2 regions of the Halomonas sp. LES1 genome follow, and region 2 is predicted to be linked to the other one. Evidence: predicted binding sites of a transcription regulator. Region 2 holds the regulator's gene; the other holds the start of a gene.
What was found. The regulator FNR, encoded in region 2, switches genes on or off when oxygen is low (the NO sensors DNR and NnrR bind a similar motif). The targets are predictions, from matches to a motif close to TTGATNTANATCAA.
Positions count from the first base shown of each region.

Region 1: a site for FNR is predicted at 3,485-3,498, ahead of hemN (oxygen-independent coproporphyrinogen III oxidase). Genes of this name have one in related genera too.

Region 1 is NZ_JAVRGC010000005.1:47,957-53,027, forward strand. It holds gene RM463_RS11940 (SCO family protein) at 1-284, opposite strand, end outside; gene RM463_RS11945 (hypothetical protein) at 281-784, opposite strand; gene RM463_RS11950 (AEC family transporter) at 892-1,809, shown strand; gene hemN (oxygen-independent coproporphyrinogen III oxidase) at 1,996-3,381, opposite strand; gene RM463_RS11960 (YbaN family protein) at 3,676-4,086, shown strand; gene RM463_RS11965 (Rrf2 family transcriptional regulator) at 4,119-4,568, shown strand; gene RM463_RS11970 (cytochrome c) at 4,784-5,071, shown strand, end outside.
Region 2 is NZ_JAVRGC010000003.1:148,923-153,993, forward strand. It holds gene RM463_RS08020 (heavy metal translocating P-type ATPase) at 1-32, shown strand, start outside; gene ccoS (cbb3-type cytochrome oxidase assembly protein CcoS) at 29-259, shown strand; gene RM463_RS08030 (sulfite exporter TauE/SafE family protein) at 259-966, shown strand; gene RM463_RS08035 (radical SAM protein) at 1,056-2,378, shown strand; gene fnr (fumarate/nitrate reduction transcriptional regulator Fnr) at 2,459-3,202, shown strand; gene ttcA (tRNA 2-thiocytidine(32) synthetase TtcA) at 3,286-4,197, opposite strand; gene RM463_RS08050 (3'-5' exonuclease) at 4,476-5,071, opposite strand, start outside.

The DNA of each region.
Region 1 (5,071 bases), on a different contig from region 2:
CGCTCACGCTGGGCGGGTTCGAGCTCGGCCAGCGCCTGACGCACCACCGCCAGGCTCATGGGGCAGACATCGGGGCAGTGGGTATAGCCGAAGAACAGGACCGCCAGCTGGTCATCGCCCAGGTGTTCGAGGCTGAACTCCCCCCGGGTCGAGGGCAGCTCTACCGGCCCGCCGACGGGGCCGCCGTCGACTCCCGCCGTCAGCTGCTGCTGATACCAGCCGACACCGCCCACCGCCATCAGCACGATCAATGCCACCCCGGCCCAGACTCCCTTGCGTTTCATGGTGCGTCTCCCCTGACCTCGAAATCAAACCCGCTCCCGAGCTTACCATCGGCCGTCTCGATAACCACCCGTGCCCGCCAGGGCATCACCGCCTCGGTACAGATGGGTATCTGTCCCTCGCCCCGATAGTGGCCATCCGCCCCGAGGCTCAGGGGGTAGCGGTGCAGTCCCATGTCCATGTCGCGTCCGACGAAGTCCACCATCACGCGCTCGGCCTTCACCCCCTGCAGGGACACCTCCAGCGGCAAGCGCTGCAGCGCGCGTATCTCGCCACGCACGCCGAGGTCGAGTGTCAGCTGGCGCTCTTCGCCCAACCTGGCCAGACAGGGCCCGCTACTCAGCTGACATTCCGGCGACTCGGGATACCAGCGCACCTGTCCGATGTCACGCAGCAGGTGGCTGACCAGGAACCACAGGGCGATGGCCACCGTGCCCAGGGTCAACAGCACCAGCAGGCGCAGCAGCGGCGGGCGTGAAGCAGTCGTGGGAGAGTCAGGCATAGGGGTCGGGGTCATCGCACAGAGAACCGGTAGTGGCAAGCTTATCAGCATTCGTTTGTGGCAGACTGCGGAACGATGTCGCAGGTAACGAGACCAAGGAGACCGACATGGCGGACATAGCGGGTGCCCTGGGGCCCCTGTTCCTGCTAATCCTGCTGGGCAGCGTGCTGGGCTGGCTGCGCCAGCCGGGTGCCGACTTCTGGCCACAGCTGGAGCGACTGATCTACTTCCTGCTGTTCCCCGCCATGCTGGTGGCGACCCTGGCCACCGCGGATGTCAGCCAGGTGCCGGTGACCCGTGTGGCGATCGCCCTGCTGGGCCCCATGGGCGCCTTCGCCATCGTGCTATGGCGGCTGCGTGGCTGGCTGGGCATGCAGGCCGCGGCCTTCACCTCGGCCTTCCAGGGGGCGCTGCGCTTCAACACCTATGTAGGGGTGGCCGGCGCCGCGGCACTGCACGGTCTCCCGGGAGCCACGGTAGCCGCGGTGGCCGTGGCGCTGATGGTCCCGGTGGTCAATGTCCTCTGTGTCTCCAGCTTTATCGCCGCCGGTACCCTGGGGCGCGGCAGCCTCGCCAAGAGCCTGGCGGCCCTGGGCCGCAACCCTCTTATCCTGGCCTGCCTGGTCGGCATCGGGCTCAATATCGGCGGCATCGGCCTGCCGGGGTGGAGCGAAGCCACGGTGGAACTGCTGGGGCGTGCCGCCCTGCCTTTGGGACTGGTGGCGGTGGGCGTGGCCCTGCGTCCCGCCGCCCTGGTACGCCTCGATCGTGGAATCTGGGCAAGTCACCTGGTGAAGCTGGCGCTGATGCCGGCACTGGCACTGGCACTGGCACTGCTGCTGGGGCTCGACCCGGTGAGTCGCGATGTGGTGCTGCTGTTCGCCGCGCTACCCACCGCCACCTCGGCCTATATCCTGGCCCGCCAGCTGGGCGGGGATGCCGAGATGATGGCCGCCGTGATCACCGGCCAGACGCTGCTGGCCATGGCGACCCTGCCACTGTGGCTGCGTATGGCGGGAACCTGAAATGAGCCATTAATAAAAAGCGTTCGCATTTGTGTTGACGACACAAACGCGAACGATTACTCTTTGATTGGCGGCGTTGATGAGGCGTCGCCACCAGGCAGGGCCCGCCAGTCTCCTGGCCTGGTTTCTCCCTCTCATTGCTAGACACGGTCTTGCGCCACCCTCCTCGAGGGTGGTTTTTTTTGTTCACACCGTGCGCGAGTAGCGTCCCGTGCTATGAGCCAGGTAGGCATCGAAGGCCATGGCGGCATTGCGCATCATCAGCCGCCCGGCAGGGAGCAGCTCGATCTCGTTATCGCGGATCGCCAGCAGACCATCATCGGCCATCTCCCGAAGCTCCTCCAGGGCGTCGGCGAAATAGTCACGGAAGACGATGCCGTGCTTGGCCTCGATGGCGGCGAAGTCGATGCGGTTATGGCACATCAGGGCATTGATCACGTCGCGACGCAGGCGATCATCGTCGCTGAGCCGATAGCCCCGGAACACCGCGAGACGCCCCTCCTGCAGGCGGTGCTGATACTGGGCGGTCTCCTTGACGTTCTGGCTGTAGGTATCGCCTACCTTGCCGATGGAGGTGATGCCCAGGCCGATCATGTCGCAGTCGGCATGGGTGGAGTAGCCCTGGAAGTTGCGCTGCAGGGTGCCGTTCTCCCGGGCCAGGGTCAGCTCGTCATCGGGCAGGGCGAAGTGATCCATGCCGATATAGACGTAGCCGGCCTCGGTAAGCCGTCGAATGGTCAGCTCCAGCAGTTCCAGCTTGCGCTCCGGAGGCGGCATGTCCTCGGGGCGTATCAGCCGCTGCGCCTTGAACAGCTCCGGCAGATGCGCGTAGCTGTAGGTGGCGATCCGGTCCGGGCGCAGCGCGATGATCTTGTCCAGGGTGGTATCGAAACTGGCTACCGTCTGCAGCGGCAGGCCATAGATCAGATCAACGCTGATCGACTGGAAGCCTGCCTGGCGAGCGGCATGCACCAGGGAGACGACATCCTCCTCGCTCTGCACCCGATTGACCGCCTTCTGCACGTCGGGATCGAAGTCCTGTACCCCGAAGCTCAGGCGATTGAAACCCAGCGCATGGAGCTCGTGAATCTGCTCGGGGGTCACCGTGCGTGGATCCACCTCCAGCGAGAACTCGCGCTCCTCGGGCGGCGCGAAGTGGAAGGCGGCATCCAGGCTCGCCATCAGCTCGCCGAGCTGGTCATTGCTCAGGTAGGTCGGCGTACCGCCCCCCAGATGCAGCTGGGTCATGCGTCGGGTCTCGTCGAACAGCGCCCCCTGCACCCGGATCTCCTGCTGCAGCCAGGCCAGATATTCCGCCGCACGCTCGGTGTTATGGGTGATGATCTTGTTGCAGGCGCAGTAGTAGCAGAGGCTCTTGCAGAACGGAATATGCACATAGACCGACAGCGGCTTGGGCACGGTGGCACCATTGCTGCGCTCGGCGGCGGCACGATAGTCATCCTCGGCGAAGGCCGCGTGAAACTGCGGCGCCGTGGGATAGGAGGTATAGCGCGGGCCGGGACGATCGTATTTCTCGACCAGGGGACGATTGAAGAGCTGATGGTCTTGCATGGTCAAACGGCCTCGTTGAATGCCTTGGCACCGCCGCGGCAATGCCCGATGGTGCGCAGTATGCCAGCATGAGGATGAAACGTTGGATCCCATGCAGGGCCAGTTGACCCTGATCAATTTCTTTGGCGAGCTGAAATACGTCGCACGTTAACGAACAATCGCCAGATGGGGCATTTTAACTACGCGAAGCGAGCTTTCACTGACATGGCACAGCCCTCGCATTGCCTTTGATGTTAAAATGCATGTGAATTATCGCTTAACTGCTTGCTTCCTTTGTTGAGGGAGGGTCATGACATGTCGGGATCCGCTTCGCGTCTTGCCTGGTGCGGCCTTACCTACGGCTGCATCGGTCTGGGTACCGCCGGGATGGTACTGCCGCTGCTGCCGACCACCCCCTTCCTGCTGCTGGCCGCCTGGTCGGCGCCCAAGGGATCGCCGCGCCTGGCGCGCTGGCTGCATTCTCACCCGCGGTTTGGCCCTACCCTGCTGGCCTGGCGCGAGCGGCGCGCCATACCACGACGCGCCAAGGCTCTAGCGGTGCTGCTGCTGACCGTCAGCTGGACGATGCTGTGGGCCGGCGGCGCGCCGCTCCCGGGACTGGTGGCATCGGGGTTGCTGTTTGTTACGGTCGCCGGCTTCGTGCTGAGCCGACCCGCTGACGCGGCGCCGCCGTCCGCCGAGCCCCACCTCCGGGCCCAACGCTGATTCGAACATGATACGAGGCGACGCTTTCTGCCATGCACCTGACCCGCTTCACCGACTACTCCCTGCGCGTGCTGCTCTATCTGGCGGTCAAAGGTGAAGAGCGCTCCACCATCACCGAGATCGCCGAGCGCTTCGAGATTTCACGCAACCACCTGATGAAGGTGGTCCAGGACCTCAGCCACCACGGCTATATCACTTCGATTCGTGGCAAGCATGGCGGCCTGCTGCTCAGACGCGAGCCGGACAGCATCGTGCTCGGCGAGCTGATACGTCGCACCGAGCGCGACCTGACCCTGGTGGAGTGTTTCGGCGACGACAACGAGTGCCTGATCACCCCCGCCTGCCGACTCAAGCAGATCCTTGCCGAGGCCCTGGACGCCTTCATGGCGGTGCTCGATGGCTACACCCTGGAGGACCTGCTGGGTCCTCGCCGCCAGCCGCTGATCCAGCTGCTGCAGCTGGACGAACCGCCGTCCCCGTGAGCCCCTATCTCGCGGCGAACGGCCCTTGGCTCTCAGTATCGTTTTTAGCCTCACATCCATTAGATTTTTCTTTTTCTCCTCGGGGGTCTAGCCTGAGTATGACGCACGTCAAGCGCTGACATCATGCCGACTGGCATGATGTCAGCAGCTGCCCGGTGGGCTGATCGATACAACCGGGCTTTTTCAGGCATGAAGTTGCATTCCGGAGATGTCCTATGAAACTGGTTCTCGCCGCTACCCTGCTGGGTAGTGCCCTCCTGGCCATGAACACCCAGGCCGCGGGTGACGCTGCCGCCGGCGAAGGCAAGATCGGCACCTGCGTTGCCTGCCATGGTGCCGATGGCATGGCCGTCGCCCCCATCTACCCTAACCTCGCCGGCCAGTCTGCCACTTACCTCGAAAGCAGCCTCAAGGCCTACCGTGCCGGCGAGCGTGGCGGCGGCATGTCCGCCATGATGACCCCGATGGCCCAGAGTCTCTCCGATGAAGACATCGCCGATATC
Region 2 (5,071 bases):
TGGCTACACCTTCGGAACCCCGCACCGTATGACTATTCTCTACCTGCTGATACCACTGACCCTGATTCTGCTTGGCCTGGCCTTGTGGGCCTTCTTCTGGGCGGTGAAGCACGACCAGTTCGAGGATCTGGAAGGACCCGCCTACCGCATTCTCTTCGATGAGGACGACAATGACCGTCCCCCGGAGGAGCGCAGGAGCGGCGGCAAGGATGACGACACCCCATCGTCGACCTCCGACCCATCGGACGAGACGCGCTGATGGACCCGACCGGGCTGGACCTGCCGCCTTTCGCCGCCGCCTTCGTCTTCGGCCTGCTCGGCGGTGCCCACTGCATCGGCATGTGCGGCGGCATCATGAGCGCACTCTCCTTCGCGGTGCCACCCAGCATGCGTTCCCCGACGCGCCTCTCGGGCCTGCTGCTGGGCTACAACCTGGGCCGCATCACCAGCTACATGATCGCCGGCCTCCTGGCGGCATCTCTCGGCACCCTGCTCTCGCTGACCGCCCCCGCGCGCTTCATCCTGCAGGGGCTCGCCGCCCTGATGCTGATCCTGATGGCGCTCTATATCGCCGACTGGTGGAAGGGGTTGCTCGGGATCGAGGCCCTGGGCAGGCGCCTGTGGCGATATCTCGAGCCACTGGGGCGCCGGCTGATGCCGGTGGTCAAACTCCCCCAGGCAGTGGCGCTGGGGGCGGTATGGGGCTGGCTGCCCTGTGGGCTGGTCTACTCCATGCTGACCTGGAGCCTGGCCATGGCTGACCCGCTGCGCGGCGCCTTGCTGATGGGCGCCTTCGGGCTAGGCACACTCCCGGCCCTGCTGGCCACCGGCTTCGCCGCGCGTCAGCTGAGCCGATTGATCCGCCACCGGGGCACCCGCACCCTTGCCGCACTCTCCATCATCGCCTTCGCGCTCTGGCAGCTATGGCTGCTGGTTCCCGGGGGAGGCGCCACCCATACCGGCTGAGCACTATTCCACACGGGATTGACGCAGCTCAACGCCGCTCTCGGCCCCACCCCCTAGCATGGGGATAGAGCCATCAGCGGAGTCGCCCCATGCCCGTTCCCGCCAAGCACACCGTCCCCGCCGGAGCCTCGAGTCCTGCTCGAGAGCCGCTGCCCGGCGCGGGCGACCTGGTAACGGCCGCGGAGGTCGCCTACCCCGCCCCGCACCACTATCGCGACGACATCGGCGTCCAGGCCCTGGAAGTGGCCCTCTCTGCGCGCCCGGCCGAGGCCCCCCTGGCGATCCAGGTACGCCTGCCCTTCTGCCGTCATGCCTGCCGCTTCTGCGCCAGCCAGTGCGTTTCCGTTCGCAGCAGTCGCCAGGCCGATTCCTACCTGACACGTCTCGACCGCGAAATGGTACTGGTCCGGCGCCGGCTCGACGGCCTGCCGCCGGTATCTCGACTGCACTGGGGCGGCACCCCCCCGGCCTTTCTCACGCTGGAGCAGATGAGCGACCTCTTCGATCGCCTGGACGCACGCCTCGGCCTCTCCGGCGACCGAGAGCGGGACTTCAGCATCGACCTCGACCCACGAGAGGCCGATATGCTGACCCTGCGACATCTGCAGGCGCTGGGCTTCAACCGCCTGAACCTGGGTGTGCAGGAGCTGGATCCACGCGTCCAGCAGGCCATCAACCGCGTACAGCCGAGGGCCCTGACCGAGTCGCTGGTCGACGAAGCCGACCGCCTGGGCTTCCGGGAGTTGACGATGTCGCTGATGCTGGGGCTCCCCTTCCAGACACCCCAAGGCCTCGTCGACACCCTCGAGCAGGTCATCGGCATGGTCCCGGCACGCATCCGCCTCTACCGCTATCGGCATCGCCCGGCACACCACCCTGCCCAGCGTGCCATCCACCATGGCTGGTTACCCGACGCGGCGACCCGCCAACAACTGCTGGCCGAGGCTCGCGTCCGGCTCGACGCCGCCGGCTATGTCCATATCGGTCTGGGCCTCTACACGCGTCGCAACGACCCCCTGGCACAGGCCCGGGCCAGCGGCGCCCTGGGCCATGGCCCGCTTGGCTTTACCCGGGGGCAAGCGGGTGACCTGCTGGGACTCGGCGTGAATGCCATCAGCCGTATCGGCGACCTCTGGGTTCGCAACGCCGATACGCTGGCGGCATACGAATCGGCACTCGATAACAGCCGCCTGCCAACCGCACGCGGCACCCGGCTGACGGCCGATGAACGACGCCACCGCGAGACCCTGCTGTGTGGCCGTGGCATCGACCCTGCAGGCCTGCCGCCGAGCCCACACCTCGAGAGGCTTCACGCGGAGGGAGTGATCGAGATGACGACTGAGGGGGTATCGCTGACCGCCGAGGGACACTGGCGGCTGCCCTACATCCTCGAGGCCCTCGCCCTCCCCTAGCCGCCGAGCCCCGCATAGTTTGCCCCGCCTGCACTTTGCTCCATAATGGGGCCATGAACACGATCAAGAAGGGAAGGGCCATGGCGGGTACTCTCACCGGTCGGCGGCGATCCGTACTACAGGAGACGCGCTGTCAGACATGCAGTCTCAGCTCGCTCTGCCTGCCTCTGGCACTCGAGGTGGACGACATGGACCAGTTCGACGCCATCATCCGGCGTCGCGCACCACTCAAGAAGGGCGAGGCGCTATTCCGCCAGGACACTCCCTTCTCCAGCGTCTTCGCGGTTCGCTCCGGCAGCCTCAAGCAGGTCACCACCGAGGGCAGTGGCGAAGACCAGCTGACCAACTTCTATCTGCCCAGCGAGCTGGTGGGCCTCGACGGCATCGACGAACAATGCTACCCCGGTACCGTGGTGGCCCTGGAGACCACCACCGTCTGCGAGATTCCCTTCGACCGCCTGGACCACCTCGCGGAGTCGATGCCGGAGCTGCGCGGACAACTCTACCGCAGCATGAGCAAGGAGCTGCGCGATGACCGCCGCATGATGCGCCTGCTCTCGCGCAAGACCGCCGACCAGCGCCTGGCCAGCTTCTTCACCAGCCTCTCCGAACGTTTCCGCCGCCGCGGCTATTCGCCCTACAGCTTCCGCCTCTCCATGGCGCGGGCCGATATCGGCAACTATCTGGGCCTGGCGGTGGAGACGGTAAGCCGTATCCTCGGCCGCTTCCAGACCCAGGGCCTGGTCGCCGTCTCGGGGCGCGAGGTGAATATCCTCGATCTGCCGGCGCTCACCCACCTGGCCGAGGAGGAGGGCGCGCACTAAAGCTGGAAGCTGGCATGGACCCGATAATTCTGGGGTCAAGGTTTTTCTTCCAGCTTCCAGGCGTGAAGCGCCGCTCTTCAAACTTAGAGCTCTTGCTGGATATCGATCCGGCTGGCCTGCATCCTGGCCTGCTTCTCCTCCAGCCCGGCGAAGTCAAACAGCTCACGATCGGCCAGCTGTGAAGGCGCCACGTTGGTCACCGCCTTGAACATGCTCTCCAGCCGCCCGGGGTGCTTCGCCTCCCACTCCGCCAGCATCTCCTTGACCACCTGACGCTGCAGGTTGGGCTGAGAGCCACACAGATTGCAGGGGATGATCGGAAACGCCATCTGCCGAGCAAACTCGGCAATGTCCGCCTCCCGGCAATAGGCCAGCGGTCGAATCACCATGTTTCGGCCATCGTCGGACAGCAACTTCGGCGGCATCGACTTGAGGCTGCCGCCGAAGAACATGTTGAGGAACAGGGTCTCGAGGATATCCTCGCGGTGGTGGCCCAGGGCGATCTTGTTGGCACCGATCTCCTCGGCGAACCCATACAGGGAGCCGCGGCGCAGTCGCGAGCAGAGCGCACAGGTGGTCTTGCCTTCCGGGGTCTTCTCCTTGACCACCGAGTAGGTGTCGCGCTCGAGGATATGATAGTCGACCCCGATACCCTGCAGGTACTCGGGCAGCACATGCTCGGGAAAGCCGGGCTGCTTCTGGTCGAGATTCACCGCCACCAGCGAGAAGTCGACCGGGGCGTTGCGCTGCAGATTGCGCAGGATCTCGAGCAGGGTGTAGCTGTCCTTGCCGCCGGACAGGCACACCATCACCCGATCTCCCTCATGAATCATGCCATAGTCGATGATGGCATTGCCCACCTGGCGCCGCAGCCGCTTCTGCAGCTTGTTGAATTCACGCTTCTCCTGAGTACCGGGCTGGGGCGTGGCTGGCCCGGAGTGGGTGAAGGGCGCGCTATCGCGTTCGCGGGGGTCGAAGGTCACGGCGTCTTGCATAGGTCTTGGCGCTGCCAGTGCGGGCAAAAATGAAAGGCGCCCATCCTACCACCGGCGACCGCGCCAGGCGACGCCAGACGCCACTCGCGCCAGGGCTATCGCAGCTACCAACAGGGTGATAGTGAAAGGCGCCGGGGACAGGTCGGAAAGGGGGTCCGAGGACCAGGGATGGCCGAGGTAGCCTACAAGGAAGTACTCGTAGCGCCCCCTCGACGGCCTGTCACCGGAATAGCCTTGAGTGGTACTGTCATCTGCGATAGCCCTACCACTCGTGCCGGCTAACTCCCGGCGGCGACAGTACGCTCCAGGCGCAGGAACATCAGCGCGGTGGTCACCGCATCCCCCAGGGCGGTATTGCGCCCCATGACCGGCACTCCCAGGCGCTCGGCGGCACTCTCGAAGCGTGGCAGGTTATCGATTTCCGGGTGCCGACGCCGCAGTCGGCGCCGCCACAGCTGGGCCACATCCACGGTGGCGTTGGGTAGCTCGAAGCCGAAACGCGGACGCAGCTCACGGTTGAGAATCGCCAGGTCAAAGCCCAGATGCCAGCCCACGAGTGGGCGATTGCCGACGAAGTCGAGCAGCCGCGCCAGGGCGCTGTCGATGCTCTCGCCATTGTCGAGGTCCATGCCACGCAGGCCATGGATGCGGATGGAATCACCGGTCAGCGAGTCGGGGCGGCGAAGGCGCAGATCCAAAGAGTCACTGGTGAGGATATGATCACCACGCACCCGCACCGCGGCGATCGACACCAGCTCGGCGCTGCGGGTATCCAGGCCGGTGGTCTCGGTGTCGATCACCACCATCTCGTCACCGGTATAGGGGCGAAACAGCCAGGCGTACTCGCCGTTGGCATGGCGCCGCTGATCCGCGA